Regions from separate parts of the Allobosea sp. 2RAB26 genome, predicted to be linked through region 1. Evidence: predicted binding sites of a transcription regulator. Region 1 holds the regulator's gene; each other region holds the start of a gene.
The links. Region 1 encodes PhoB, which activates phosphate uptake and scavenging genes when phosphate is short. Its sites were predicted from a motif close to TGTCATNNANCTGTCAT; they were not measured.
Positions count from the first base shown of each region.

Region 2: a site for PhoB is predicted at 3,059-3,075, ahead of AB4118_RS21840 (RNA degradosome polyphosphate kinase). Genes of this name have one in related genera too.
Region 3: a site for PhoB is predicted at 3,091-3,107, ahead of phnD (phosphate/phosphite/phosphonate ABC transporter substrate-binding protein). Genes of this name have one in related genera too.

Region 1 covers NZ_JBFRGS010000007.1:324,049-334,245, forward strand. Annotated here, with positions in the region: gene AB4118_RS16630 (lysylphosphatidylglycerol synthase domain-containing protein) at 1-629, shown strand, start outside; gene AB4118_RS16635 (hypothetical protein) at 737-1,027, opposite strand; gene AB4118_RS16640 (ATP-binding protein) at 1,642-2,703, shown strand; gene pstS (phosphate ABC transporter substrate-binding protein PstS) at 2,804-3,829, shown strand; gene pstC (phosphate ABC transporter permease subunit PstC) at 3,925-4,896, shown strand; gene pstA (phosphate ABC transporter permease PstA) at 4,910-5,797, shown strand; gene pstB (phosphate ABC transporter ATP-binding protein PstB) at 5,842-6,642, shown strand; gene phoU (phosphate signaling complex protein PhoU) at 6,691-7,410, shown strand; gene phoB (phosphate regulon transcriptional regulator PhoB) at 7,444-8,142, shown strand; gene AB4118_RS16675 (YnfA family protein) at 8,262-8,582, opposite strand; gene AB4118_RS16680 (TIGR03862 family flavoprotein) at 8,657-9,874, shown strand; gene greA (transcription elongation factor GreA) at 9,884-10,197, opposite strand, start outside.
Region 2 covers NZ_JBFRGS010000011.1:186,315-196,511, forward strand. Annotated here, with positions in the region: gene ppx (exopolyphosphatase) at 1-784, opposite strand, end outside; gene AB4118_RS21840 (RNA degradosome polyphosphate kinase) at 792-2,987, opposite strand; gene AB4118_RS21845 (acyl-CoA desaturase) at 3,254-4,495, shown strand; gene AB4118_RS21850 (gamma-glutamylcyclotransferase family protein) at 4,505-4,864, opposite strand; gene AB4118_RS21855 (P-loop NTPase family protein) at 4,903-5,601, opposite strand; gene AB4118_RS21860 (AI-2E family transporter) at 5,594-6,703, opposite strand; gene AB4118_RS21865 (CDP-alcohol phosphatidyltransferase family protein) at 6,831-7,361, opposite strand; gene purM (phosphoribosylformylglycinamidine cyclo-ligase) at 7,503-8,576, shown strand; gene purN (phosphoribosylglycinamide formyltransferase) at 8,630-9,193, shown strand; gene AB4118_RS21880 (helix-turn-helix transcriptional regulator) at 9,124-9,903, opposite strand; gene AB4118_RS21885 (glutathione S-transferase family protein) at 10,023-10,197, shown strand, end outside.
Region 3 covers NZ_JBFRGS010000003.1:251,689-261,885, forward strand. Annotated here, with positions in the region: gene AB4118_RS06910 (ABC transporter ATP-binding protein/permease) at 1-1,411, opposite strand, end outside; gene AB4118_RS06915 (DoxX family protein) at 1,542-1,928, opposite strand; gene phnD (phosphate/phosphite/phosphonate ABC transporter substrate-binding protein) at 2,112-3,026, opposite strand; gene groL (chaperonin GroEL) at 3,216-4,853, opposite strand; gene groES (co-chaperone GroES) at 4,900-5,187, opposite strand; gene AB4118_RS06935 (MarR family winged helix-turn-helix transcriptional regulator) at 5,508-5,894, shown strand; gene AB4118_RS06940 (PaaI family thioesterase) at 5,976-6,461, shown strand; gene AB4118_RS06945 (DUF1801 domain-containing protein) at 6,524-6,937, shown strand; gene AB4118_RS06950 (helix-turn-helix transcriptional regulator) at 6,934-7,746, opposite strand; gene AB4118_RS06955 (hypothetical protein) at 7,829-8,329, shown strand; gene AB4118_RS06960 (VOC family protein) at 8,351-8,731, shown strand; gene AB4118_RS06965 (DUF930 domain-containing protein) at 8,768-9,460, opposite strand; gene AB4118_RS06970 (DMT family transporter) at 9,670-10,197, opposite strand, start outside.

The sequences.
Region 1 (10,197 bases):
GCGGCACCGTTCGTTACTGGATCTACTCGGCCAAGGGGGTGCGCGCCTCCGAGGTCGCTCGCCTGACGATTATCGCCGGCCTGACCTTCTGGCTCGGCCTCGGCGCGATCCTCAGCGCCTGCCTGTTCTATGCCACCGATTCTGTCGCGATGCTCGCGCGCACCTCGCCCTGGGTCGTGCAGGTCGTCGGTGGCGCCACGGGGCTCGCCATCCTCGGCTATCTCGTCTGGGTCGCGACCGACGAACGCACTTTCCGGGTCCGCGGCTGGAATCTGCCGCTGCCGGGGCTCGGCATCACGCTAGGCCAGATGACACTTGGCGCCTGCGAGGTCTGCGCCGCCGCCGCCGTGCTCTTCGTACTGCTGCCCGGCGGCTATGGGCTGGAATATCCGGCTTTCCTGGCGGCCTATGTCTTCGCCTGCCTGATCGGCATCGCCGCCCATACGCCCGGCGGGCTGGGAGTCTTTGAGGCGACGATGCTCGTCGCCCTCAACCGACTGCCCTATGGCCATGTGCTTGGAGCCCTGCTGCTCTTCCGCATCATCTACTACCTGCTGCCCTTCATCCTGGCGCTGGTGATGCTGGCGCTCCACGAAATGATCCGCCGCATCAAGCGCCACGATATCTAGGGTGCCGCCCCTTCAGATCATCTGACCTGATCTCGTATCCGGTCAGATGATCCGACTGCTTGCCGCGTCTTTCTCGTAAGCCGCAATCCACTTTTCGGATCGACGCTTTAGCGGCTGCTGCGCGCTGCGTAGGCGACCTGGCGGCTGCTGCGCTTGTGCCCATACCAGGAGGCCTCGCGCGCGCCGACATCCGCATGGACGATGCCGTTCGAATAGGAACCGACGCCGCCGGTGCTCGCGAGGGCCTTGGCGGCAGCGACCGCGCTGCGTGTAGAGGCGGCTAGTGGCCTGAAGTCGATCGCCTTTCCGCTATAATGCTGCGAGTTCCGGGCATGGCGACCGCCGCAGGTCGAGGTGATCTTGATCGGGCCGATCTTGGCGACCAACTCGCTGATCATCGCCAGGGTTTCCGGTTTGAGGCAGCCCAACCCCTTCACTTGCGGTTGGAAGGAAACCTTGCCGGCGGGGACATTGGCTTGAGCGGTCGCAGAGAGGCATACTGCAACGCATGCAGCCAAGATAAAATGACGCATAAAAGACTCAACAAGACTAGGGAGAATGGAAGGCTCAAGCCACCAAATTCTTGGTCTGGCTGAGCAGTTCCATGTCCGAATAGTGTCCGTAGAAGGCCAAAAGATGGCTGGCCATGCCGATGGTCATCGTTCCATCGATTGAGCGTCATTATCCGTAGCCTTTCCAAGTCCGATGTTGTCTCAATAAAACGATGATAATTGGCTGAAAATACATTCTTTATCTGAGCGAGAGCGGCCGGTCGCAATTCCGATCATGGTCGAGACAGCCTCGGCCTCCGCGGCACCCGGCGCGTCGCCGATAGTGACCACCCAAGCGCGCTTCGTTCCTGCTGAGATCCTGGATGGCGTGGATTTCGCCCAGTGTCGCCGCGCGCTGTGGGGGGCCTCGCAAGTGCGGGGGGCATCTCGCCCGGAGCGATTGGCAGAGCGCGTGCCAGCCCCTATGAGGGCGCCAGCTTCCTCCTGATAGGCATGTTCACATGGTCGATGTCGTCGATCCCCACGCGCCGGCCACTGCAGCGCTGATCGAGGCGCTGGGTTCCGCCGTGGTGCTGCTCGATGCGCAAGGGGTGGCGCAGGCACTGAGCCCAGCGATGCGCGCGCTCATTCCGGCGCTCGAACGCGGCCAGTCGCTCACGCTCGTCCTGCGCGACCCCGACCTGATCGACGCGATCGAGCAGGTTTCGCGCCGTGGAGGGCGCCGGGTCATCGAGCTGGTCGAGCGCGTGCCGGTCGAGCGCACATTCCGCATCCACATCGCAGCTTTGACCGGCGGCGTCTGGCGTAATCCCGTGGTGCTGACCTTCGAGGATCTGAGTGAGCTGCGCGTCACGGAACGCATGCGCGTCGATTTCGTGGCGAATGCCAGCCACGAACTGCGCACGCCGCTCGCCTCCCTTCTCGGCTTCGTCGAGACCCTGCAGGGACCGGCGCGCAACGATACCGGCGCGCGCGACCGCTTTCTCGCCATCATGCGCGAACAGGGTCTGCGCATGGCGCGGTTGGTCGACGATCTGCTTTCGCTCTCGCGCATCGAGCTGCGCGCCCATCTCGCGCCGGACACGCCTGTCGATCTCTCCGCGATTTCGCGCGAGATCGTCGACTCGCTCACCCTGATGGCACGCGAGCGCAAGGTGGCGTTGAAGCTCGAGACGCCGACCCAGCCGGTCCAAGTCGCGGGGGACCGCGACGAGTTGCTGCGGCTGATGGAGAACCTCGTCGAGAACGCCATCAAATATGGCCGTGAGGGCGGCGTGGTTGCAATCAATGTGGTCGAGGGCGCGAGCGAAGCCAGCGTCAGCGTTCGTGACGACGGGCCAGGCATCCCGCCCGAGCATCTGCCCCGCCTCACCGAACGCTTCTATCGTGTCGACACGGCCGCGAGCCGCGAGGCCGGTGGCACGGGCCTTGGTCTCGCCATCGTCAAGCACATCGTGTTACGCCATCGCGGCCGTCTCACCATCGAGAGCGAGTACGGCAAGGGCGCCCTCTTCAAGGCGATCCTGCCGCGCCTCGGCGCGATGATGCGGAGCCCGTCCTGACCAATGTGACGGCGAACGTGACGGTCTGTCATCTGTCTGTCACATGGAAGGTGTTCTAGCGGGGCTGCTAAAGACTGCGACCCAGACGAGGACTCCTCTAATGCGCAAAATTCTCATTCTCGCGGCTGCGACGATCGGCTTGGCCGGCGTTGCCCAGGCCGCCGACATTACCGGCGCGGGCGCGACCTTCCCCTTCCCGATCTACTCGAAATGGGCTGAAGCTTATAAGAAGGAGACCAATATCGGTCTCAACTATCAGTCGATCGGCTCAGGCGGCGGTATCCGGCAGATCAAGGCCAAGACGGTTGCGTTCGGCGCGACCGATGCCCCGCTCAAGGGCGAGGACCTGACCAAGGACGGCCTGATCCAGTTCCCGACCGTCATGGGTGGCGTCGTTCCGGCCGTCAACATTGCCGGCGTCGAGCCGGGCAAGCTGAAGCTCACCGGCGCGATCATCGCCGACATCTATCAGGGCACCATCAAGAAGTGGAACGATCCCAAGATCGTCGCCATCAATGCCGGCCTGACCCTGCCTGACGCCAACATCAACCCGGTCTATCGTTCGGACGGCTCGGGCACGACCTTCGTCTTCACCGACTATCTCTCGCGCGTTTCGCCGGACTGGAAGTCGAAGATCGGCACCAACACGGCCGTGCAGTGGCCGGTCGGCATCGGCGGCAAGGGCAATGAGGGCGTCTCGGCCTCCGTCAAGCAGGTCGCGAACTCGATCGGCTATGTCGAGTACGCCTATGCCAAGCAGAACAAACTGGCCCATGCGCTGGTCGAGAACGCCGACGGCCAGTTCCCGGCTCCGGACGACAAGTCCTTCCAGGCCGCTGCCGCCAATGCGAACTGGAACGAGGCTGCCGGCTTCGGCATCTCGTTGAACAACCAGAAGGGCGCCCAGGCCTGGCCGATCACCTCCGCCACCTTCCTGCTCGTCCATGCCAAGCCGGAGAAGCCCGAAGAGGTGCAGTCCGCGCTGAAATTCGTCGACTGGGCCTTCAAGAACGGCGACAAGCTCGCGCTCGATCTCGACTACGTGCCGCTCCCGGCCAACGTCAAGGATCAGGTCCGCGCCGCCTGGAAGGGCGCCACCGACCCGGCTGGCAAGCCGATCTTCTGATCCATGCTATGACGCGAGGCGGGTTGTTCCCGCCTCGCGTTCGACTTTGTGAGACCCGTTTCCTCGTGCTTCTTATGCGACCGGAGTAACCACGGATGGCTGCCGTGACAGACCAGATGGCCGCGCCCGGCGCGCCCGCCATTCGCCGCACTCCAAAGGGCACCTTCGACATTGTCTTCCGCAATGCCAGCCGGGCCGCCGCGCTCTTCGTGCTGGTGCTGCTCGCGGGCATCATCGCCTCGATGATCATCGGCGGCTGGCCCGCCTTCCGCGAATTCGGCCTTGGTTTCATCACATCCAGCGTCTGGGACACCCAGAACGAGCAGTATGGCGCCTGGCCTGCCATCGTCGGCACCTTGTCGACCGCGCTGATCGCGCTGGTCCTTGGCGTGCCGCTCTCGCTCGGCATCGCCGTCTACCTCACCCAGCTCGCGCCGCCCTGGTTCAAGCGCCCGGTCTCGACGACGATCGAGCTGCTCGCCGCCGTGCCCTCGATCATTTACGGCATGTGGGGTCTCTTCGTTTTCGTGCCGCTCTTCGCGGCCTATGTGCAGATCCCGGTCTCGAACATCGTCGAAGGCATTCCGCTGGTCGGCACCGTGCTGTATTCGCGCTCGCCCTCGGGGCTCGGCATCCTGACGGCCGGCATCATCCTCGCCTTCATGATCATCCCCTTCATCGCCTCGATCACCCGCGACATGCTGGAGCAGATCCCGTCCGTGCTGCGTGAGAGCGCCTATGGCATCGGCGCCACGACCTGGGAGGTCGTGCGCCATGTGCTGGTGCCGCAGGCCGGCGTCTCGATCATCGGCGCGATCATGCTCGGTCTTGGCCGCGCGCTTGGCGAGACCATGGCGGTGACCTTCGTCGTCGGCAATGCCAACCGGCTTTCGGCCTCGATCATGGACCCCGGCTCGACCATTGCCTCGCGCATCGCCAACGAATTCAACGAGGCGATGGGCCTGCAGCTCAACGCGCTGATCGCGCTCGGCTGCATCCTCTTCTTCGTCACCTTCGTCGTCCTCGTGATCGCGCGTATCCTTGTCGCGCGCGTCAAGTCCTTCTGAGCGGAGCCTGGCCATGAACAGCGCCGTCACCCCGCCCGCAACGACGCCTCATCAGGTCTGGGGCCGCGTCCGCCCCGCGCGTCGCACCGCGGATCGGGCGATGAAGATCATCGCCACCAGCTTCACCCTTCTCGCCATCTTCGTGCTGTTCTGGATTCTCGGCATGCTGCTCGTGAAGGGGATCGGCGGGCTCTCCGTCGCGACCTTCACCCAGGTCACGCCCGGTCCCGGCAGCGAGGGGGGCGGCCTTGCCAACGCCATTGTCGGCTCGATCGTGCTGACCTTCCTCGGCATCGCCGTGGCGACGCCGGTGGGCGTGCTCGCCGGCACCTACCTTGCCGAATACGGCAAGGGCTCCAAGCTCGCGGACTTGATCCGTTTCATCAACGACATCCTGCTCTCCGCGCCGTCGATCCTGATCGGCCTCTTCGTCTACGTCATCCTGGTCGAGCCATTCCGCGGCTATTCCGGCTGGGCCGGCGGCGTGGCGCTGGGCATCATCGCGATCCCGGTGATCGTACGCACCACCGAGGACATGCTGCGCCTCGTGCCGAGCTCGTTGCGTGAAGCCGGTGCTGCGCTCGGCGCCCCGCCTTCGGTCGTCATCACCAGCGTGACCTGGCGGGCGGCGAAATCCGGCATGGTCACCGGTATCCTGCTGGCCCTGGCGCGCATCGCCGGCGAGACGGCGCCGCTGATCTTCACTGCGCTGAACAACAATTTCTGGTTCTCGCCCAGCCTCGTCGGCGGCGTCTCCAACCTGCCGGTGACGATCTACCAGTTCGCCTCCGCCCCCTATGAGAACTGGCAGCAGCTCGCCTGGGCCGGTTCGCTGATCATCACCGTCTCGATCCTGTGCCTCTCGCTTATCGCCCGCCGTATCGTGCGGGGCGGCAAATGAACGGCCTTAAACCCTCGTCGCGTTCGATCTGAAGGAACAAGTCGATGCTTTCGACGCTGGAACTGAGCCCGCAAGCGCTTGATGCCGAGGCCCCCGTCCGGATCGCGGTCAAGAACCTCGATTTCTACTACGGCGAGCACAAGGCGCTGAAGAACATCAATCTCGACTTCCGGGACCGCCATGTCACGGCCCTGATCGGACCGTCTGGCTGCGGCAAGTCGACCCTGCTGCGCATCTTCAACCGGATCTATTCGCTTTATCCCGAGCAGCGCGCCACCGGCGAGATCCTGCTCGACGGCCGCAACGTCATCAGCAACGATATCGATGTGAACGAGCTGCGCTCGCGCGTCGGCATGGTGTTCCAGAAGCCGACGCCTTTCCCGATGTCGATCTACGACAATGTCGCATTCGGCATCCGCCTCTACGAGAAGCCGCCGAAATCCGAGCTCGATGACCGCGTCGAAGGTGCGCTGCGCCGCTCCGCGCTCTGGGACGAGGTCAAGGACAAGCTGAAGACCTCCGGCATGGGCCTGTCCGGCGGCCAGCAGCAGCGCCTCTGCATTGCGCGGACCATTGCCCAGAAGCCGGAAGTCATCCTGTTCGACGAGCCGACCTCGGCGCTCGATCCGATCTCGACCGGCAAGATCGAGGACCTGCTCGAGCAGCTCAAGACCGACTTCACCATCGTCATCGTCACCCACAACATGCAGCAGGCGGCGCGCATCTCGCAGTACACCGCCTTCATGTATCTCGGTGAGGTGATCGAATTCGACGCCACCAACACCATTTTCATGAACCCGCACAAGAAGCAGACGCAGGACTACGTCACCGGCCGCTTCGGCTGAACCGGCGCCCAGCCTTCCAACTGCTTTGCCGACAAAGGATACGCCGCGATGACTGATCACATCGTCCGCTCATATGATGCCGATCTCGAGGGGATCCGCCGCAGCCTGGCCGAGATGGGGGGCATGTCGGAGCGCATGCTCGGCGATTCGACAGTCGCCCTGGTGCGCCGCGACACCGGGCTGGCACAGAAGGTCATCAGCGCCGACCAGCGCCTCGACAATCTGCAGCGCGAGGTAGAGGAGAAGGCGGTGCTCACCATCGCCCGGCGCCAGCCGCTCGCCAACGACCTGCGCGAGCTGATCTCCGCCATCCGCATCGCCGCCGATATCGAGCGTGTCGGCGATCTCGCCAAGAATATCGCCAAGCGCGCGGTCGCCATCTCCGGCCAGTTCCAGCCGCCGTCGCGCGCGGTCGTCGGCCTCGAGCATATGAGCCGCCTGGTTCAGGCCCAGCTCAAGGACGTGCTCGACGCTTACGCCGTCAGCAACGAGCAGAAGGCCATGGAGGTCTGGCGCCGCGACGATGAGATCGACGCGCTCTATACCTCGCTCTTCCGCGAGCTGCTCACCTATATGATGGAAGACCCGCGCAACATCACCTTCTGCACGCATCTCCTGTTCTGCGCCAAGAATGTCGAGCGCATCGGCGACCACACCACCAACATCGCCGAGACGATCCACTATCTCGTCACGGGCGAAGCCTTGGACGCAGCCCGCCCGAAGCTCGACACGACCAATATCCTTCTGGACGCCGCCACCGGTGAGTGACCGGCGCCCGACACCTTTGGGACCGAGTGAGACATGCCTGCACGCATCCTGATCGTTGAGGACGAAGAGCCGCTGACCCTGTTGCTGCGCTACAATCTCGAAGCCGAGGGCTTCGAGGTCGACAGCGTCGCGCGTGGCGACGATGCCGAGCTGCATCTGCGCGATCATACGCCGGACCTCGTGCTGCTCGACTGGATGCTGCCGGGCCTTTCCGGCATCGAGCTCTGCCGGAGGCTGCGGACCCGTCGCGATACCGAGCGGGTGCCGATCATCATGCTCACCGCCCGCGGCGAGGAAACCGAGCGTGTGCGCGGCCTCGCCACCGGGGCCGACGACTATGTCGTCAAGCCGTTCTCGCTGCCCGAGCTGATCGCCCGCATCCAGGCGTTGCTACGCCGCGCCAAGCCGGGTCATGTCGCCGGCCTGTTGGCCGCCGGCGATCTCGAACTCGACCGCACCACCCGCCGTGTCCGCCGCTCAGGCAGCGAGCTGCATCTCGGCCCGACCGAGTTCCGCCTGCTCGAATTCCTGATGCAGGCGCCGGGGCGGGTCTATTCCCGGGCCCAGCTGCTCGACGCGGTCTGGGGCCGCGACGTCTATATCGACGAGCGCACCGTCGACGTCCATGTCGGCCGGCTGCGCAAGGCGATCACTCCTGACAACGCCAAGGACCCGCTGCGGACCGTGCGCGGTGCCGGCTATGCCTTCGACGAGACCTTTGCGCGGAGCTGAGACTTGGATCATCGGGGACTTGGATCATCGGGCCGGATATCGAATCCGCCCGACGATCTAACCGTCTATGGTTGCATCGGCCTTCCCGAAAACCGCAATCCACCTTTCGGGCCGATACCCTAGCGCGGCCCTGCGATGATGATCGCCGCGCCGGCGAGGCAGATCAGCCCACCGATAATGTCCCAGCGGTCGGGGCGAAAGCCTTCCACGGCCCAGAGCCAGACGAGCGAACTGACGATGTAGACGCCGCCATAGGCGGCATAGGCCCGTCCGGCGGCTTCGCTCTCCGCCAGCGTCAACAGCCCGGCGAACAGGGCGAGCGAAAACAGTCCGGGTACGAGCCACCAGACCGGCTTGCCGAGCCGGAGCCAGCCCCAGAACGCGAAACAGCCGGCGATTTCGAGAATGGCTGCGCCGAGATAAGCGGCGATGGTCGGCATGGTTCGTCCCTGTCGATGGCCTTCGGGGCGGGATTACCCTTGACCGCAGGGCGCGCTGACGGCAAGCCGGACCGATGCCCACACATCACGTCGCCATCATTGGAGCAGGGCCCTCCGGGCTGATCGCGGCCGAGCGCCTCGCGGCAGCCGGGGACACCGTCACGATCTACGATCGCATGCCCTCTCCGGCCCGCAAATTCCTGCTGGCCGGGCGCGGCGGATTGAACCTCACCCATTCCGAATCGCTCGACGGCTTCCTGCCCCGCTATCGCGATGCGCAAGCCTGGCTGGAGCCGGCCATTCGCGCCTTCCCGCCACAATCCCTGCGCGACTGGGCCGATGCGCTCGGGCAGGACACGTTCGTCGGCAGCAGCGGCCGCGTCTTCCCGCGCGCCATGAAGGCCTCGCCCTTGCTGCGGGCATGGCTGCGCCGGCTCGAGGGCCTCGGTGTCAGCTTCGCGCCTGGTCATCGCTGGACCGGCTGGAGCGCGGCGGGAGCTCTGACGTTACGGCACCGCGATGGCGCCGAGGTCGAGGTGCGGCCCGACGCGACGCTGCTCGCGCTCGGCGGCGCGAGCTGGCCACGGCTGGGTTCGGATGGTGGCTGGGCGCCCTTGCTGGCGGCGCGCGGAATTGCGATTGCGCCGCTGCGCCCGGCCAATGGCGGCTTCACGGTCGATTGGTCCCAGACCATGCGAGAGCGTTTTGCCGGAGTACCGTTGAAACGCATCGTCCTGAGCTTCGGCGGCCAATCCGTGCCCGGCGAGGCGATGATCGATGCGACGGGTCTGGAAGGCGGCGCGGTCTATGCACTCTCTGCCCCGATCCGCGAGACGATCCTGCGCGAGGGCAGGGCGGTCATCACCATCGATCTGCGGCCCGATCACGAGGCGGCGCTGCTGGTCCAGCGCCTCGCGCATCGTCGCAAGGGCGTGACGATGAGCAATCATCTGCGCAAGGCTGCAGGTCTTGCTCCATCCGCGATTGCGCTGCTGCGCGAAGCGGCGAAGGGGCCACTCCCCGAAGACGCGGAGAGGCTGGCCGCACTGATCAAGGCCGCGCCTCTGGTGCTGACCGGTCTCAGGCCGATCGAGCGGGCGATCTCCACCGCCGGTGGCGTCGCCGCCGCGGAGATCGAGGAAGGCTTCATGCTGAAACGCTTGCCCGGTACCTTTGTCGCAGGCGAGATGCTGGATTGGGAGGCGCCGACCGGCGGCTATCTGCTGCAGGCCTGTTTCGCGACCGGAGTCGCAGCTGCAGCAGGGATTCAGGCCTGGCTCGCGGATAGCTGAACGATCGCCTCAGGCGATCGCGATGATCTCGACCGCCTCAGTGCCGATGCTGACGCTCTCGCCAATGCCCTTGCCCATCAGCGCGCTCGCCAACGGCGCGACATAGGGCAGCGTTCCGTGTGCCGGATCGGCCTCGTCCTCGCCGACCAGCCGCCAGTTCTGCTCGCGCCCATCAGCCCGGCGGATCGTCACTGTCGAGCCGAAGCGGACGATGTCGTGCCTTTCCTGCGCAGGGGCCAGCTTGGCGCTGGCGCGCCGCGCCGCCCAGTAGCGGAACTCGCGCCGCGTCTGAGCGATCTCGGTGCGGTCGCCTCCGGCCAACG
Region 2 (10,197 bases), on a different contig from region 1:
CCGAGGACACTGCTTCGATCGATTCCAGCACGGCGCTGTCGGCCCGCTCGACCAGCTTGGCGAATTCCGTCACGTCCCGCGCCGGCACGGTGTAGGCGTGCATCACGCTCAGCGGATAGACCGACTGGCGCTGATGCAACGTTGCGAGCGCACGCCAGGTGCCACCGACGGCGTAGAAATCGCGTCCGCGCATCGCGGCGAGCTGCGGCAGGTTGTCGAGTGCCTCGCGGACGATCTTCTCGGCGAGCTTGACCGAGCCTTTCGAGCGGTCGAGCAGCGCCAGCACGCCAATCGGCAGGCTGGCCCCCTCGCCCACCCGGTCGTTGTCGACGGCGGCAAGCTCAAGCGAGCCGCCGCCAAGGTCGCCGACGACGCCACGCGGTGCGTCAAAGCCCGAGATCACGCCGAGAGCCGACAAATAGGCTTCACGCCCCCCGGAGATCAGCTCGATCGGCTGGCCGATCGCCCGCTCGGCAAGCGCAATGAACGCAGGTCCATTGGCGGCGTCGCGTGCCGCAGCCGTCGCGATGACCCGGATATCGCGGACATGCATCGCCTCGCAGAGAATGCGGAAGCGCACGAGCGCGCCAAGCGCCTTCTCGATGGCGTCATCGGCAAGCCGCCCGGTTGTCGCGACCTGACGGCCGAGGCCGGCCATCTCCTTCTCGTTGAAGACCTGCGCCGGCGAACGCGACAGCATCTCGTAGACGACGAGACGCACCGAGTTCGAGCCGATATCGACGATGGCGAGCGTCTCGCCGAGGCTCAGCCGCCCCGGGATCAACGCCGGGTCAAGCCTTTCTGCCGGTCCGGCGCGCAAGGCTGCGGGGGCTTGAATTGGAGAGCGATTTTCCACGTCCGGACAAACTCGGATTGGTCATGAAATATTTGTGGGCGTTGAACGACTCGTCGCTCGGCGGCGGGACAATGCGTCTTGAGCCACCATCGGGCAAGATGGTCCAGCTTTGCTCGTTGTCGAGGAAATTCGCCAGCATGATCTGCTCCAGCAACTGCTGGTGCACCGTCGGATTCTGGATCGGGGTTAACGCCTCGACGCGCCGATCGAGATTTCGCGGCATCAGATCGGCCGAGGAAATATAGAGCTTGGCCTTGGCGGAGGGCAGGCCGAAGCCGGCGCCGAAGGCATAGATCCGGGTGTGCTCGAGGAAGCGTCCGACAATCGACTTGACCCGGATGTTCTCCGACAGCCCCGGAATTCCGGGTCTCAGGCAGCAGATGCCGCGCACGACGAAGTCGATCTCCACACCGGCCTGGCTCGCATCATAGAGCGCGTCGATGATCTCGGGGTCGACCAGCGAGTTGCACTTGCCCCAGATCGCACCCTTGCGGCCTGCCTTCACATGGGCAATCTCCTCGGCGATGTCGGACAGCAGGCGCTGTTTCAGCCCCACCGGTGAGACGGACATCTGCTCCAGCTCGGCCGGCTCCGCATAGCCGGTGATGAAGTTGAAGACGCGCGCGACGTCCTGCCCCATCACCGGATCGGCGGTGAAGAAGGAGACGTCGGTGTAGATGCGCGCCGTGATCGGGTGATAATTGCCGGTCGCGATATGGCAGTAGCTGACGAGTTGGCCGGCCTCGCGCCGCACCACCATCGAGAGCTTGGCGTGGGTCTTCAGCTCGATGAAGCCATAGACGACCTGCACGCCCGCGCGCTCCAGATCCTTGGCCCAGCGAATATTCGCCTCCTCGTCGAAGCGCGCCTTGAGCTCGACCAGGGCCGTCACCGACTTGCCCGCCTCGGCAGCCTCGGCCAGCGCCCTGACGATCGGCGAGTTTGATGAGGTGCGGTAGAGCGTCTGCTTGATGGCAACGACGTTGGGGTCATGCGCCGCCTGCTGCAGGAACTGCACGACGACGTCGAAGCTTTCATAGGGGTGGTGGACGAGCAGGTCCTTCTGGCGGATCGCGGCGAAGCAATCGCCGCCATGCTCGCGAATGCGCTCGGGGAAGCGGGCGTTGTACGGCTTGAACTTGAGGTCCGGCCGGTCGACGCCGACCAGCTGCGAGAGCTCGTTCAGCCCGATCATACCATCGACCTGGACGATCTCGTCGGGATCGACCTTCAGCTCGCGCACGATCAGCCGGTGCAGATGCGGCGGCATGCCGTCGCTGACCTCGAGACGGATGACGACGCCACGGCGGCGCTGCTTCAGCATCGTCTCGAAGACGCGGACCAGATCCTCGGCCTCCTCCTCGATATCGAGGTCGGAGTCGCGAATGACGCGAAACGAGCCGGTTCCCTTGACGTCGTAGCCAGGGAAGAGCTTGCCGATGAAGAGCGAGACGGTGTCTTCCAGCGTGATGAAGCGGTGCACGCCGTCGCGTGCCAGATCGGGCAGCTCGATGAATCGGTCGATCTTCCCGGGAACCCGGATCAGCGCGTCGAGCTGCCGGCCATCGCTGATCCGCTCCAGCGCCAGCGCCAGCGTGAAGCCAAGGTTGGGGATGAAGGGAAAGGGATGCGCCGGGTCGATCGCCAATGGCGTCAGCACGGGGAAGACGAGATGGAGGAAGTGGTCCTCGAGCCAGGTGCGGTGCTGCGCACCGATGTCCTTCGGCCCCAGCAGCACGATCCGATTATCGTCCAGCTCGCGCTTGAGTTCGACCCAGCGCGCCTGCTGGTCGGCGGTAAGATCGGCCGTCGCCTTGGCGATTTCGATCAGCTGCTCGGCCGGGGTCAATCCATCCTGGCTGGGCGTGACGACACCCGCCTTGAGCTGCTCGCGCAGGCCCGAGACGCGGACCATGAAGAACTCGTCGAGATTATTGGCAGAGATCGAGAGGAAGCGGAGCTGCTCCAGCAGAGGATGGTTGCGGTTCGACGCCTCCTCCATCACCCGACGGTTGAACTGCAGCCAGGACAGCTCGCGATTGACGAAGCGGGCCGGCGAATGGCGCAGACCGACGGGACCGACCTCAGGCGCGATGTCCGCAGCCTTCACGTTTGTCGGTTCGATATTCATGAGTTTCGCCCTCGTCTCGAACGCAAGCCGGGCCGAGATCGCCCACTTGTCAAACTTGAAGCCATCCTAGCGTGACGCTTCGATGACGAGCGAGTGCTATTCCTGCGTTGCCTCGAAACCAATTGCCTTCCCACGTGGTTTCCTTTGCCATGCTGCGGCGAGTGGCCTACTTGCGCGGCGCCGGCTCGTCCTGTTTGGTGCCGCTGGACATGCGGCCCGTGCCGCACCGAAGCGGCGGATCCGCGCAAACCCCACAGAGAGCATTCTTGAACGACAGCACTGCCCCTCATGATGATGGCGACATCGTCTACCCATCCGCCGTTCCCTTCGTGCTGGCGCATCTCGCCTGTTTCGGGGCGCTCTGGAGCGGTGTGACCTGGACCTCGGTCTGGCTCGCGATCGGGCTGTACTGGTTGCGGATGTTCGCAGTCACCGGTGGCTATCACCGCTATTTCTCACACCGCTCCTACAAGACCAGCCGCTTCGGGCAGTTTCTGCTCGCGCTGCTGGCCCAATCGACGGCGCAGAAGAGCGTGCTCTGGTGGGCCTCCAAGCACCGTCACCATCATCGCTATGCCGATACCGAGCATGACGTGCATTCGCCGGTCATGACGTCCTTCGCCTATTCGCATGTCGGCTGGATCTTCAGCCGGGATCACAGCACCTTCGACGATTCAACGATTCAGGACCTGACGAAGTTCCCCGAATTGCGCCTTCTGCACCGTTTCGAGCTGGCGCCCGCGATCCTGCTCGCCGGCCTCTGCTTCGCGATCGACGGCTGGGCCGGCCTGATCGTTGGCTTCTTCTGGTCGACGGTTGCGGTCTATCACGCGACATTCTGCATCAATTCGCTCGCGCATGTGCATGGCGACAAGGACTATGTGACCGGCGACGAGAGCCGCAACAACTGGTGGCTGGCGATCATCACCATGGGCGAAGGCTGGCACAACAACCACCACGCCTATCAGTACAGCGTGCGCCAGGGCTTCCGCTGGTGGCAGTGGGACCCGACCTATTACGTGATCCTCGGTCTCTCGAAGATCGGCGCGGTCTGGGACCTGAAGGCGCCGCCGCAGGCCGTCGTCGATCGTTCGCAGGCCCTGCCGCCACGCGTCATCGAACGTTCCGCCGAGCGGCTTGCGGCTTCGGTGCCGCTGGACCGCGTCGTCAGCGCCTTCCGGGAAGCCTATGCGGCGAGCCCTGCCCTGTCGGAGCTGCATCTGCCGACCATGACGCTCGTCGATTTGCGCGATGCGCTCGCCGAACTGCAGCAACGTGCGGGTGACCGGCTGGCCGAAATGCAGCAGCAGGCCCAGGACGCCGTTGCGCAATGGCATCTGCCGGTCCTGCCGAGCCGCGAGGAACTCAGCGAGAAGGCGGCCGCGATGTTCGTACGGACGCCCTCGCTCGACGCGATCGCAGCCCGTGCGCATGAACTTCTGATCGAGGCCATGCATGCACGCCTCGTTGGATCGCCGGTCAAGTCGGCTTCGGAAGGCGCGGCCTGAACGTTCGGTTCAGGACGCGTCCGCAGCCCGGACATAGACGAACGCCTCGGTCCCGGATCTGAGCCGCACCGCAATCCGGCGATAATCCGTGACCTCGTAGGAATCGGCCGCGGCGAGCTCCGCGGCTGTGATGCTGAAGACGGTTCCGGCCACTTCGTCGGCAGGATTGCCGGACCGGGTCACGATCGGATGATGCGTCTCGCCGCTGGTGGCGATCACCTCCGGATCGGTGATTTCGACCATTGTGCGGGCGAAGCCGACAAGGGCGTCGTCACGGCCTCCGAACTCTCGGCCGAATGTGGCGAGCTGGACGTTCCTCTGGCGCAATGTGCCGTAGGAAAACAGCCGGATCTCACGCCCGTCGGCCATACCGCTCTCCTTCCAACCTGCCTGGCTGCGCCGCCTGTTCAGTTCGCATCATCCGGAAAGAGGTCCGCCAGGACCTCGCCGGCCAGCGCGCGCGTGACGCGCCGCCCGCGTTCCAGCGAAAGCCTGTCGAGCGCGTCGACCAGTGCACGCGCCGCGGCAAACGAGCGCTCCATCCGCAGCGTTAGCGCTTCGATGATGCCGGCATCGACGATGAGCTGTCGGTCGATGAAGAGCTTGACCAGCAGCGCCCGCAGCAGCGCATCGTCCGGCGGCGCGATCGTCGCATGCGGCGCCAGCCGCAGGCGCGACAACAGGTCGGGAATACGTACGCCCCATTGATCGGGAGCCGCGCGTGCGGTCAGCAGCAGCGAGCCGCGCTTCGCCTTGATCGCGTTCAAGAGGTGGAACAGGGCGGCTTCGTCGCGAGGCCCTCTGTCGCAATCCTCGACGACGAGCGCCCCTCCGGAGATCAGGTGCGGCACGTTCTCCTCGGTCACCTCGGAGACGGGCACGACCCAGGCATGGGCCGCCTTGGCCCAGATCGCCGCGAGATGGGTCTTTCCCGCCCCTTCCGGGCCAACCAGGCGCAGCCAGGCCTCGGGCCAGTGCGGCCAGGCCTCGATCATCCCATAGGCGGCTTCGTTGGACGGGCCGATCAGGAAATCCTCGACGCCGTGGCGGCTGTCGACGGGCAGGTCGAAGGCGAGCTGACGCGGGCGGCTTGTATGGTCAGACATCGGCTCCGAGACGCTTGCGGGCTTCGGCGGACTTCGAAACATCGCCGCCATGATAGATGTTGCTCGCCAGATACTGCCGAAGCGCGAAACGGCTCAAGACCCCGATGACTGCCGCAAGGGGAACCGCAAGCAGGAGCCCGACGAAGCCGAAGAGAGAGCCGAAGGCAAGCAGCGCGAACATAAGCCAGACCGGATGCACGCCGATCGAGTCGCCGACGAGCTTTGGCTGCAGGATGTTGCCTTCGATGAACTGACCGGCGGCAAAGACGCCGAGCGTCACCAACGGCCAGGTCCACTCCGGCCAGAACTGCACGATCGCGACGCCGACCGACAGCACGAGGCCCGTCAGCGAGCCGACATAGGGGATGAAGGAGAGGAAGCCGCTGATGATGCCGATGAGCGCGCCGAAATTGACGCCGACGATGCTCAATCCCACGGCATAGAAGGTCCCGAGCAGGATGCAGAGCAGCGCCTGCCCGCGCAGGAAGCCGGCGATCGCCTTATCCATCTCGCTCAGCAGGCCGCGGATGGTGTCGCGATGGTCGAGCGGCAACCAGCTGTCGACGGTCGCGCACATGCGGTCCCAGTCGACCAGCAGATAGAAGGCGATGACGGGGGTCAGAACCAGCAGTGAGAACACGCCGATGATCGCGGTCCCCCCGGACCAGAGCGATTGCAGGACACTGCCGACCCATTTGGTTGCTTCGCCGACGAGATTTCCGAGTGAATTCTGGGCATCCTGGGCAAGCTTGCCACCGCCCAGCTTCTCGAGGAGCGGCGCCCCCCGCTCCAGGATCAGCGTTTGCAGCTTGGCAGCGACCTCGGGCATCCGCGCGACGAAGCCGGCGAGCTGCTGGCCGAGCAAGGGCATGAGCAGCACGAGTGACAGCACGAAGATCAGAAGGAAGACGATCAGGATGACAATCGTCGCGGCCAGACGGCTCATTCCGAGCCGCTCGAGCCGATCCGCAAGGGGGTCGAGCAGATAGGCCAGCGCCAGCGCCGCGATGAATGGCAGCAGCACGTCGCGCAGCAAGACCAGGCACAGCACGAAGACTGCGAGCGAGATCAGCCAGAAACCGATTTGGCGTTGCAACGACATGAACAGGCAGTCCCCGGCGGATTCCGCGATGCGAGATCATCGACCGCGTCCACGAAGATGGGTGAACACGGAGCAAGTTCCAAGCCGCAGCACTGAAACGGACGCAATCGCGCCCGCTCGCCGCAGGTCAGGCCGCCATATGGCGCAGCCAGAACGCGAGATAGGCCGCCATTGATCCCAGCGTCAATACGGCGACCAGGAGCTGGCCGACATCGATCGCCGGCCCGGGATCGACCCCGAAGGCTTTGCTCCCGAGCATCAGCGCGGCGAAACTGAGCTGTGCGGCCGTGTTGAGCTTGCTGACCACGAAAGGAGCGATCTCGACGGGTTTTTCCATCACCCAGGACAGGATCACGGCGGAGACGATCATCAGGTCGCGCGAGACCACCAGGACGACCAGCCAGACCGGGATAGCCCCGACCAGCGCAAGCGTGATGTAGATCGAGACGATCAACGCCTTGTCCGCGACGGGGTCGAGATAGGCGCCAAGCTCGCTGGTCATGCCGAAGCGCTTGGCAATGAACCCATCGACCGCGTCCGAGACCCCGGCCGCCACGAAGAGGATGAAGGCCGTCTCCCAGCGTCCATTGGTGATCATCACCACGACGAGCGGCACCAGAAACAGCCGGCCGATGGTGATGAGGTTGGGAAGGGTCATGCTCTTCCGGATTCGCAGCGCTGTCCTGTGCGACGCTAGAGCCCGAAACGGTGCACCGGCAAGGCCGAATCCGTCATAGCGGCTTGCAAGGCGCGGCTGGCTTGCCTATCGCTCGCGCGAACGGAATGGAAGCCGAGGACCATGAGCAAGCCAGGAGCGAACGGACTGACCTATGCGCAGGCGGGCGTCGACATCGATGCCGGCAACGCGATGGTCGATGCCATCAAGCCGCTGGTGCGTGCCACGCGCCGCCCCGGTGCCGATGCGGAGATCGGAGGCTTCGGCGGGCTCTTCGATCTGAAGGCTGCGGGCTTCAATGACCCGATCCTGGTCGCCGCAAATGACGGCGTCGGCACGAAGGTCAAGATCGCGATCGAAAGCGGGCGGCATTCGACGATCGGCATCGACCTCGTCGCGATGTGCGTCAACGACCTGATCGTGCAGGGCGCCGAGCCGCTGCTGTTCCTCGACTATTACGCTACCGGCAAGCTCGATCCGCAGGTCGGCGTCGAGATCGTGCGCGGCATCGCCGATGGCTGCCGGCAAGCCGGCTGCGCGCTGATCGGCGGCGAAACGGCCGAGATGCCCGGCATGTATGCCGAGAAGGATTATGACCTCGCGGGCTTTGCGGTCGGCGCCGCCGAGCGCGGAGCACTGCTGCCACGTGCGGATCTCGTGCCTGGCGACGTGGTCTTCGGCCTGCCCTCCTCCGGCGTCCATTCCAACGGCTACTCGCTGGTCCGGCGCATTGTCGCGCTGTCGGGATTGAGCTGGGAGGCTCCCGCCCCCTTCGCGCCTGAGACCAGCCTCGCCGAAGCGCTGCTCGTGCCGACACGGATCTATGTGAAGCCGCTGCTGGCTGCGCTGAAGGCGACAGCGGGCATCAAGGCGCTTGCCCACATCACCGGGGGCGGCTTCCCCGACAATATTCCGCGCGTGCTGCCTGAAGGGCTCGGCGTTGCGCTCGATCTCGCGGCCATTCCGGTTCCGCCGGTCTTCGGCTGGCTTGCCAAAGTCGGCGGCGTTGCCGAGCGCGAGATGCTTCGCACCTTCAATTGCGGCATCGGCATGATCGTCACCGCTGAAGCCGGCAAGGCCGGTGAGGTCGAGGCCGCCCTGAGGGACGCCGGCGAAGCGCCGGTGCGGCTTGGCGAAATCGTCCCGGTCGCGGCCGGCGAAGAGCCCGTGAGCTATCGCGGGACGCTCAGCCTGTGATTCAGCCGGCGCGCCGTCGCACCGCGATCCTGATCTCGGGGCGCGGTTCCAACATGGCCGCGCTGATCGAGGCGGCGCAGGCCGGCGACTATCCGGCCGAGATCGCTCTTGTGCTCTCGAACGTGCCCGAGGCCGGTGGCCTGGCCCGGGCTGCGGCTGCCGGAGTGCCCGTCGCAACCGTCGATCACCGCTCCTTCGGTCGGGATCGTGAGGCTTTCGAGCGTGCCATGGACGATGTCCTGCGCGTCAACCAGATCGAGCTCATCGCGCTCGCCGGCTTCATGCGCATCCTGACGCCCTGGTTCGTCAGGCGCTGGGAAGGACGGCTGCTCAATATCCACCCCTCGCTGCTTCCCCTGTTCAAGGGCACGCATACCCATCGCCAGGCTCTCGAAGCCGGGGTCAAGGAGCATGGCTGCAGCGTGCATTTCGTCGTGCCGGAGCTCGATGCCGGGCCGGTGATCGCACAGACCCGGGTTCCCGTGCTTGCCGGCGACGACGAGGATGCCCTGGCGCAACGCGTGCTCGGCGTCGAACACGCGCTCTATCAGCGGGCGCTGGCGGAGGTTGCCTCCGGTAGGGCCACGCTGGCCGGGGGCGAGGTCGTGCGCGGCTGATCGATCGGGCAGGATCGGGCCTGTGCCGCCTCTTCCTCTTCCTTCTCCCAGCGACGGAACAGATCGGCCCGTCTTGCCGGATAGCGCTCTTCGCGCGGGACGAGATCGGTGATGCGATCCGTGCGAAAATGCCGGAAGGCCTGCCGCAGCTCGCACCAGGCGATGACGATCCGCACCCGCTCGTAGAATGTCATGCCGATCGGCCAGATCATCCGGTCGGTCTCCTGACCGGCCTCGTCGCGATACCGGATCGCGAGCTTGCGGCCCTGGCGGATCGCAGCCCTGATACCGGCGGCATCGATCTGATCGACCGGTTGGTCGCAGCGATAGGCCGGCGCGAACAGGGCGCCATCGAGCAGGATCGGCCGCAGATGCGGCGGCAGGACGGCTGCGACCTTGCTGACGACGTCTTCCGCCGCGCGTGCCAGCACCGGGTCGGCACGCTCGCCAAGCCAGCGCATGCCGACGAGAACCGCCTCGATCTCGTCCGGCGAGAGCATCAGCGGCGGCAGATCGAAGCCAGCGTCGAGCACATAGCCGATGCCGGCCTCGCCGCGCACCGGCACGCCCTGGCGCATCAATGCGCCGATATCGCGGTAGATCGTCCGCACCGAGACATCGAGTTCGGCGGCGAGGGTATCGGCCGTCACCGGCCTGCGACGTCGGCGCAGGCCCTGGATCAGATCGAGCAGACGTTCGGCACGTTGCATGACGAGGAATTCCCAAGCATCAAGTTGGGCAGGAGAATGCTCTAGCTCTGCTGACAAGAGTTGTCAGCAGTCTGTCAGCAGAAAACCGACGCCTTGCCTCTGCCAATGGGGGATTTCGCATGATCACGCTACAGGTCTTCGGTCCCGGGTTCGGCCTGCCGGATCCGAGCCCCTTCTGCATGAAGGCGGACATCCTCCTGCAGATGTCGGGTCTCCCGCATGAGCGCAAGATCGGCAATATGAGGCGGGCGCCCAAGGGCAAGCTGCCGCTGATCATCGACGCTGGCGAGATCG
Region 3 (10,197 bases), on a different contig from region 1:
CGGCCGTGGCGGCCTGCGCCTGCCCGATCGCCGCCTCGAAAGTGGTCAGGCGGTTGATCGAGGCCAGATAGGAGGCGATGGCCTGATAGCTGTTGATGAAGAACGACATCGCCGTCTGGACTCGATCGAAGGCCGAGGCAACCTGCGTCATGATGCCGAGCGTGATGATGCCCGTGAAGTAATGCGGTGCGAGCAGCACATAGGGCACGACCACATTCGCCTGATTATAGGACAGGGTGAAGCTGGTCAGCTTCACCCGGCTCCAGACCAGTCGATAGAAGTTCGAGACGATGTCGCCGAAGCGCTGGCTCAGATGCCGCTGTTCGGAGGCTTCGCCGCGCATCAGCGCGATCTGCTCGGAATATTCACGCAGACGCGCCAGCGAGAAGCGGAAGTTCGCCTCCCGGCGTTCCTGCTCGAATTCGAGTCCGATCAGGGGCTTGCCGATGAGATGCGTGATCCAGGTCGCCGCGATCGCGTAGATCAGCGCCATCCACAGCAGGAAGCCCGGGATGATGATCTCGGTGCCCGGAATGGTGATCGGAACGGGAATCGACCAGAGGATGATCGAGAACGAGACGAGTGTCGAAATCTGCGACAGCAGCGGCAGGGCGAAGTTGTAGGTCTGATTGACGAAGGCGCGGGTATCTTCCGCGATACGCTGGTCAGGGTTGTCGGCAGTGCCCGCCAGCGAGATCCGGTAATGAGTGGCGTTGCCGAGCCAGCTCTTGCTGTATTTTTCCGCCATCCAGCGCCGCCAGCGGATCAGCAGCGTGTAGTTGGCGAACATCTCGATCAGGTTCGAGACCACCGAGATGGCGGCCCAGACGCTGAAGACATAGATCAGCTGATACCAGAATGACGGCGCATCCTTCTCCTGGATCGCGTTGTAGAAATCGCGATTGAAGAAGCTCAGACGCAGCGAGATGCCGACCTGCGCTTGATTCAGGATTACCAGAAAGATCAGCAGGATGACGCCGAGGCGCCCGAGCTGGATCTGATAGGTGCCGAACGGCCAAAGGTACGCCGTCGTCGTCTCGGTCGAGGAAAAATAGGGCGATGCCAGGCGCGAGATGCGCTGGATCATCGGAATGAAGGAGATCGCATAGATCAGGATGCCGAAGACGGCGACTGTCGTGGCGAGGCTGGCAGGGGGAGCGATCGCGGCCCAATCGGCAGGCCAGTAGCCAAGCTGCGCGAGCACCGAGCCGGCCCCGAAGACGACGTACTCAACACCGAAAATCCCGGAAAAGATCTTCAGGAAGAAGCTGGTCTCGGTCGAGCGATAGGTGGCGAGTGCGAGCAGCACACCCACGGCGCCCATACCGAGCATGCCGCCGCTGCCGCTCAGCTGCCCCGCCACGAGCGCGATGGCGGCGAGAGCAGCGACAAAGAAACTCAAAAGACGCATCAGGTCTTCCTTACCGGGGAACTCGCGCCAGCGTCGGCGCATGCGGATAATATCTTCTAGCCGACCGGATCAGACAAAAAAGCCCGGCTCAAGGCCGGGCGTGTCGATTTCAGCGATTTGTGATGCGACGTCAGCCGCGATCGAGCGACAGCCGGCCGGGCCCCGCGGCGAACAGCACAAGGAAGCCGCCGACGACGGAGAGGTTCTTCATGAAGAGGAGCTGCTGCATCGGCTGGGCCCAGTTCAGGTGGAACAGCAGCGCCGCAGCCAGAGTGAAACCGGCAAGGGCAAGCGCTGCAAGACGCGTCTTCCAGCCGAGAACGACCATCAGGCCGCCCAGAAGCTCGACCGCGATCACGAGAGGCAGCAGAATGGCGGGCACGCCAGCCGAGGCCATGTACTGCTGTGTACCGGCATAGCCGCTGATCTTGGAGTAGCCAGCGAGCACGAACATCAGGGCAAGCAGGATGCGGCCGACGAGCTTGGCGCCGTCGGCAAGGGCGGGCGAGTTCAGCATGGAGCAGACCTTCGCAAGAGAGTGCCACAGAGCGCGGCGGAATGCCGCAGCTTGCGGGAATAGGGCTTACAACCAAAGTCGATGCAAGAGCCGGTGCGGCCCGCGGAACCAATTCCCGGCTTCCATCGGCGACTTCATTGTTGAAAACGCCTGTCGTGCCGCCTTGCGGCGGCAGATCGCCGCTCAGCCTGCGGGCTTCTGCTTGCGCCGGGCTTCAAGCTCCTCCGTCACCGCGATGACATCGAGATAGTCCTCGTGCTTCGCCGGGGCGTAAGCGGAAACCTGACCGTCGGTGTAGACCTTCCAGACCTCGGGTGCCTCCGCCTTCATCGCCATCATCGCAGCGACGAAGGCATCCTTCAGTCCCTGGGGCAGGTTGGCCCGTGTCGAGAACGGGCTGGAGGGGATCAGGGGCGAGGTCCAGATCACGCGTGTCGCGCCTGCCGGAATCATGTTGCGCGCGGTGAGGCGCTGGACGACGCCGGAGGTCTCGTTGACCTGATAGGTCGCCACCCCGTCGAACTGGCCGCGCACCAGCGCCAGGACGGAGTTGTCGTGGCCGCCGGAGAAGACGGTGCCGCCGAAATGGTTCTGCGGATCAAAGCCCTGTTTGCGCAGGAAATAGGACGGGAAGGCGAAGCCCGACGTCGAGTTCGGATCGGCGAAGGCGAAGTTCTTGCCCTTCAGATCCGCAACCGACTTGTAGGGGCTGTCGGCACGAACGACGATGACCGAGTAATAGCCTTCCTGGCCGTTGTTATCGATGTCGCGGAACAGAGGCTGCAGCTTGTCGCCGAGGACACGCCGGCCGAGCGAGTAGACCGCGGGCCCGAAGCGGGCGAACTCGAGCTGGTCGGCCCGCAGTGCCTCGACGAGGCCGGCATAGTCGCTGACCCGATAGAGTTTCACGGGAACGCCGAGCTTGCCTGTGAGATAGTCGATCACCGGCTGGTTGCGGGCGATCGCGCCCGCCTCATGTTCTGCCGACGAGACGCCGAAGCGGATTTCCTTGATGCTCTGGCGCCAGTCGCTCTGGGCCAGCGCGGGAAGGCAGGTGAGGGCGCCAAGGCCGGCAATCATGGTGCGACGTGTGAGCATATCTGGCCCCTGAAACAGTGAGCGTCATTTGCTCAGCGGGACGCGACGGCGCGATTACGGCGGGATGGCGGTTGCGTGACGCGTCGGGCCGCTGTCGCGCACCGAGGCAGAGCCAGGGGCTGGCAGATATGAAAAAGGCCCGGCTTGCGCCGGGCCTCCGTCGTATTCGCGAGAAGCGATGGACTTCGATCAGAAGTCCATGCCGCCCATGCCGCCGCCGCCCGGCATAGCCGGCATGGCGTCCTTCTTCGGCAGCTCGGCGATCATCGCCTCGGTGGTGATCAGCAGGCCGGCGACCGAAGCCGCGTCCTGGATCGCCGTGCGCACGACCTTGGTCGGGTCGATGATGCCGGCCTTGACCAGATCGCCGTACTCGCCGGTCTGGGCATTGTAGCCGTAGGCGTAGTCCTTCGACTCGAGCAGCTTGCCGACCACGACAGCGCCGTCATCGCCAGCGTTGTCGACGATCTGCTTGGCCGGGGCCATGATCGCCTTGCGGACGATCTCGACGCCGGTCTTCTGGTCGTCGTTCTGGGTCTTGATCGACTTGACGGTCTGGAGCGCGCGCAGGAGCGCCACGCCACCACCCGGCAGGATGCCTTCTTCGACCGCAGCGCGGGTCGCGTTCAGGGCATCGTCGACGCGGTCCTTCTTCTCCTTGACTTCGACTTCGGTCGCGCCGCCGACGCGGATCACCGCGACGCCGCCAGCGAGCTTGGCCAGACGCTCCTGGAGCTTCTCGCGATCGTAGTCAGACGAGGTCTCCTCGATCTGCGCCTTGATCTGCGCAACGCGGCCCTCGATGTCCTTCTTCTTGCCGGCGCCGTCGATGATCGTGGTGTTCTCCTTCTCGATACGCACCTTCTTGGCGCGGCCGAGCATGTTGAGCGTCACGGTCTCGAGCTTGATGCCGAGGTCTTCCGAGATCAGCTGACCGGCGGTCAGGATCGAGATGTCCTCGAGCATGGCCTTGCGGCGATCGCCGAAGCCCGGAGCCTTGACGGCCGCGACCTTCAGGCCGCCACGGAGCTTGTTGACGACGAGGGTGGCGAGAGCCTCACCTTCCACGTCCTCGGCGATGATCAGCAGCGGCTTGCCGGTCTGAACGACGGCCTCGAGGATCGGCAGCATCGCCTGGAGCGACGACAGCTTCTTCTCGAAAACGAGGATGTAGGGGTCCTCGAGCTCGGCAACCATCTTCTCGGCATTGGTGATGAAGTAGGGCGAGAGATAGCCACGGTCGAACTGCATGCCTTCGACGACATCAAGCTCGGTCTCGGCGGTCTTGGCCTCCTCGACGGTGATGACACCCTCGTTGCCGACCTTCTGCATCGCGGTGGCGATCATCTTGCCGACCGATTCGTCGCCGTTGGCCGAGATGGTGCCGACCTGCGCGACTTCCGCGTTCGAGGTGACCTTCTTCGAGTTCTTCTTCAGGTCCGTGACGATGGCTTCGACCGCGAGGTCGATGCCGCGCTTCAGGTCCATCGGGTTCATGCCGGCGGCAACCGACTTCAGGCCTTCGCGCATGATCGCGGCGGCGAGCACGGTGGCCGTCGTGGTGCCGTCACCGGCGGCATCATTCTGCTTCGAGGCCACTTCGCGCACCAGCTGGGCGCCCATGTTCTCGAACTTGTCGGCGAGCTCGATCTCCTTGGCGACGGTGACGCCGTCCTTGGTGATGCGGGGAGCGCCGAACGACTTGTCGATCACGACGTTGCGGCCCTTGGGACCGAGCGTGACCTTGACGGCGTTGTTGAGGATTTCGACGCCGCGCAGCATCCGGTCGCGCGCGTCGGTGGAGAACTTGACGTCTTTAGCAGCCATGCGAGCTACTCCTTAATGAAAACGGGGAATGGAGGTCGCGTGGCGTTCAGCCGACGACGCCCATGATGTCGGATTCCTTCATGATCAGGAGATCCTGGCCATCGATCTTGACCTCGGTGCCCGACCACTTGCCGAAGAGGACGCGATCGCCCTTCTTGACGTCCAGGGCAACGAGCTTGCCGGCTTCGTCGCGGGCGCCAGGGCCGACGGCGACGACTTCACCCTCTTGGGGCTTTTCCTTGGCGGTTTCGGGGATGATGATGCCACCCTTGGTCTTCTCTTCGCCATCAAGGCGACGGACCACGACGCGGTCATGCAGCGGACGGAACTTCATGGTTCTGTCTTCCTCTAAGAAGGTAGAAACGGAACGCGCGGCCTGCGTGGAAACGCTGCCGGCATCTGTTAGCAGTCTCGAGGATCGAGTGCTAACGGATGCCGCGGAGATAGGCTCGCCCCCCGGATGAGTCAAGGAAGCTTCTCGGCGGAAAGTGAATCGAAATTGCGGCGCGGCAAGCGGGGCGTCGCAAGACAGGGCATGGCAAGAGGGATGCTGCGCAATCCCATGCGACGCGCTATCCTGTTGGAATGACCGAGCCCGTGCCCGATCCCCGGCTTGACGACATCGCCCGTTCCTGCGTCGCCTTGCATGTTCGAATGACTGCACGCGCCGTCACGCGCGCCTATGACGAGGCGATGCGGCCGAGCGGGCTGAAGATCACCCAGTTCGTCCTGCTCTCGGCGCTCAGCACCGGCGCCTTCCGATCCGTGACCGAGCTGGCCGAGCGTTTTGCGCTGGAACGCACCTCGCTCACCCGCAACCTGCAATTGCTCGCCGCGGAGGCGCTGATCGAACCGCTGGAGTGCAAGGGGAGGGCCCTGGTCTATGCCGTGACCGACAAGGGCCGCGCGGCGATCGAGGCCGCGATCCCTTACTGGCAGGCGGCGCAGGAGCGCATCGAGGGCGGGCTCGGCCGGGAACGATGGAACGAGACCCGCGATGGCCTGCGGGCCTTGCGGCGGGTTGCCCGCGGCGCGACCTGAACGCTGTCTCGGGTGGAAGCAGGCCTTGACCGTGCGCGGCTTCTCAGTAACGTGTATCTGCACGTTAATCGAGGGCTGTCCATGTCGCGAAAGATCGGCGTCGTCTCACGCGAAGTCTTGCTGGCCGAAGACGGTGTGTCCTTCCTGCGTGGCATGATGGAGGGGCGACATCCCGGCGCGCCCTTCGCCGATGCCATGGATTTCGATCTCGCGGAGGTCGAGGAGGGGCGGGTGGTGTTCGTCGGCAAGCCGTCGGCGCGCTACTTCAATCCGCTTGGCACGATCCATGGCGGCTGGACCGCGACGATCCTCGATTCAGCCATGGCCTGTGCGGCGCACGCGACGCTGAAGGCCGGGGAGGGCTACACGACGCTCGAGATGAAGATCAACTATGTCCGCCCGGTGATGCCGGGTGGCGGGATCGTACGGTGCGAAGGCAAGCTGATCCATCGCGGCGGCACGATCGCGACGACCGAAGGCAGGCTCACCGACGAGCGCGGCAAGCTGCTCGCGCATGGCACCGAAACCTGCATGATCTTTCCGGTCGGCGTTGCGGCAGGCCGCTGAAGTGGCGTCGTCCAGCGGTTCGTGACTAGGATACGCGCCGATGCCCCGGGGCGGAGTTGTCCATGCAATTCGCAGCGTTCCAGGATCTCGCGGTCGACGCAGCTTTTCAGTCATTCGCTGAGCCGCTGAGGACGCCGCTGCTCCGGCTGCGTCAGCTTATCCTCGACACAGGCGCCCGGACGACCGGGCTCGGCGGACTCGTCGAAACCCTGAAATGGGGCGAGCCTGCCTATTTCCCTGTGAAACAGCGTGTGGGGACGACCGTAAGGGTCGCTGCGTTGAAGGGATCGAGCAAGCACTACGCGATGTATGTCCATTGCCAGACGACACTGGTCGAGACCTTCGCGCGTCACTACCCCGACACCTTTCGCTTCGAAGGCAGCCGCGCCCTCGTCTTCCGGGAGGAGGAGGAGATTCCTGTCGGGCCGCTCGAACACTGCATCGGGCTCGCGCTGACCTACCATCGCTGGCGCTAGGGCTGGGCGCGATAGGCACTCGGACTGGCCCCCATCACCTGCCGGAAGCGGCGATTGAAGGTCGAGAGATCGCCGAAGCCTGCATCGAACGCGATGTTCGCGATCGTCAGGTCGGACCGGCGAAGCATCGTTGCGGCACGGTGCATCCGTGTCCGCAGCAGGAACTGATGCGGCGTCATGCCGATGAGCGTCCGGAAAGTTCGCAGAAAATGATAGCGGCTCATCGCCGCCTCGCGGGCGAGACCGGCGAGCGTCAACGGCTGCTCGCTTTCAGCTTCTATCAGCCGCAATGCTCTGGTGACCCGGCGCGCGTCCTGGGCGCTGGGGGCGACTGCCGCCGGGGGCTCGCCATTCTGCAGGGCTGCGACAGCGCCAGCAAGCCGAACCGCGATCTCCTCGAGCTGGTTTGCATCGCAGCGCGCGGCCTCCGCTACTGCCGCGAGCCGGGACGATGCCAGCGACGGTGGCAGGCAGGCCCGCGCAAATTCGAACCGCTTGGCTGCCGGCACGCCGGCTACGATGTCTTCCAGGTGTTCGGGCTCGAACTGGAAGGCGAGGCAGCGATCGCCGATAGCGTGTTCGTGGCCGCATTCGAAGCACGTGCCTCGATTTCCGAGCAGGATCGCGCCCGGCGCGAGCACGGCGGTTCCGAGTGAAGAGCGATACTGAAAGCTGCCCGCGGTGACGACAGCGATGCAGCAATGCTCATGCCGTTCCTCGAAGGCAGGATCGGACGGGCCCGCAGTGCAGACGATGTCACGCACCCGCCAGCCCGGGCCGGATGCCAGAAGTTGCGACGTCGCGGTCATCTTAATTCAGCAATTTTTCCCAAGCGCAAAGCGGTGAGAGCAGCCTAACTCGGGGCACATTGCACAGCACTGGAGCCTGAACATGGCAGTGGCCATCACCGCTTTGAAGGAGGTACTCCATGCCGACGGGCCCGCTCCCGATCGGGTCGAGCAGATGGGTCTCTACAGCTGGCTCATCGGGGCATGGGCGATGGATGCCGTGATGCATGCCGATGATGGCACTCGGCACGAAGGCAAGGGTGAGATCTGTTTCGGTTGGGTGCTGGGCGGACGGGCGATCCAGGATGTCTGGATCCTGCCCGGCTTCTTCCACGGCACGACGCTGAGGGTCTACGACCCCGCGCTCGACGCCTGGCATATCCTCTGGAGCGACCCGCTCAAGCAGTATTACACGCGTCAGCTCGGTCGGTCCGAGGGGCCAGATATCGTCCAGCACGGCAAGCTGGAGGACGGCACGGCGATCCGGTGGCGCTTTACCGAGATCACACCGAACGCTTTCCGCTGGCTCGGAGACCTTTCATCCGATGACGGAAAGACCTGGCGCCTGCAGGCCGATTTCCGCGCCCGGCGCCTCGCCACCTGAAGCCCCCTGAGGAGAACCACCATGCTTGACCATGTCTCGATTGGCGTTCGCGAGATCGCTCGCGCAAAGCGCTTCTACGACGCGTCGCTCAGTGCCCTCGGCTACCGCTGCCTGAGCCATGACGACAATTCGCTGGGCTATGGCGGCGATGCGGTCGCATTCTGGATCGGCAGGGCCCAGGCTCCTGTCCCGCCGGATCCGGGCTCGAACCTGCACTTCTGCTTCGCGGCCCCCAGTCGGGCGAGCGTCGACGCCTTTCATGCGGCAGCGATGAAGGCGGGCGGCAAGGACAATGGCGTGCCAGGGCTGCGGGCGGATTACGGGCCGAACTATTACGCGGCCTTCGCAATCGATCCCGACGGCTATCGGATCGAGGCCTATTGTGGGCAGCCGGATGGCTGATGGATCACGGCGCCTGCCAGGGCGCTACCGCCTCCTTCAGTGCGTCGTGGGAAGATTCCGCGCGGACCATTCGCTGCGGGGAACCGCATCGCCGACCAGGAACTCGAAACCGGCAACCTTGCTGCGATCGGGCGTGGTCTCGCATCTGAACCTGAGCCTGTACCATTGCTGCTTGCTGCGGAAGGCGGCGCCGTCGGCCTGCAGCATTCCCGCCGAGAATCTGGTGTCCGCCATGGCGTAGGCGACAACCCTGTCCGGCTGGAACTCTGCTTTCCATGCCTGGATCTGGCTCATCGCTTCGAGGTTGCATAATTGCTCGATGCGCTCTGAGGGATCCAGCTGGGTCAGGGCTTCCCGCGCCTGCCGGCTGCGCGGTTCGGCAAGGACCTTGCCGGATAGCGTTCGTCTTGCTCGGATCATGACGGGCGCCGCAACGACAGGAGGGGTATTGGGCCGGGGCTGCGGAGGAGACTGCGGCGCTGCGGCAGTGATCTCTGGCGGTGCAGGCTTCGGAGCCTCGGGAACGGGCTCCTGCTGCCTTGGTTCGGCCACGGCTTCGGCCTGTTGCTGCGTGACCAACTCGACCTCGATGCTGTCCTCCGGGGCCGGTGTCAACGGCTCGATACTGGGGAGCCAGATCAAAGCCCCCAAAAGACCGACATGCAGACCGAGCGAGCCGATGGCGCCATGGGCTTGCGATCCGTGACGCGGATGTCGGAAGAACCTCATGGATCACAGCGCTGCCGCGATGAAGAACGCACTCAACCGCGGGCCCCTCCGCGTGCTGTTCGGGCGGCTGCAGAAGTCGCAATCAATCGGGCGCTTTTGCGGCAGCGGCTCGATTGTCGGACGGGATATCGCATCCGGCGGGATGATCTGATCGTCCGTGTTTGCATTGGCCTTCCCGAAAGCCGAAATCCAGCCTTCGGGCCGATGCTCTAGCGTCTGCTGACCGCAACGGCGCCGGCGACGATCAAGACGGCGCCCGCATAGGTGGTCCAGAGCGGAATTTCGCCGAAGAAGGCAAACCCGAGCAGGCTCGCCCAGACAAGCGCCGTGTACTCGATTGGCGCGAGCCGCGACGCGGCTGCGCGAGCAAAGGCGGAGGTCAGCATGAGATGGCCGGCGACGCCGAGCAGGCCGGCGCTGAGATAGGCAAGCAGGTCCTTGCCGGTCATGGGCACGAAGGCGAGCCAGGCAGGAATGGCGAGGCAGAGCGCCGGCCCGCAATTCTGGAAGGCGACGATGACGGCCGGATGTTCCTTCACGGCGATCCGTCGCAGCAGGATCAGATTGAACGCATAGGACACTGCTGAGAACAGGGCTGCGGCGACGCCGAGCTCCGCTCCGGTGACGCCGCCCTGCAGCCTGGGCCAGACCATGACGAGCATGCCGAGCAGGCCGAAGCCGAGGGCCTGGAGAATGCGCCCGTCGAGCCGTTCCTTGAGCAAAAATCCGCCGAGCAG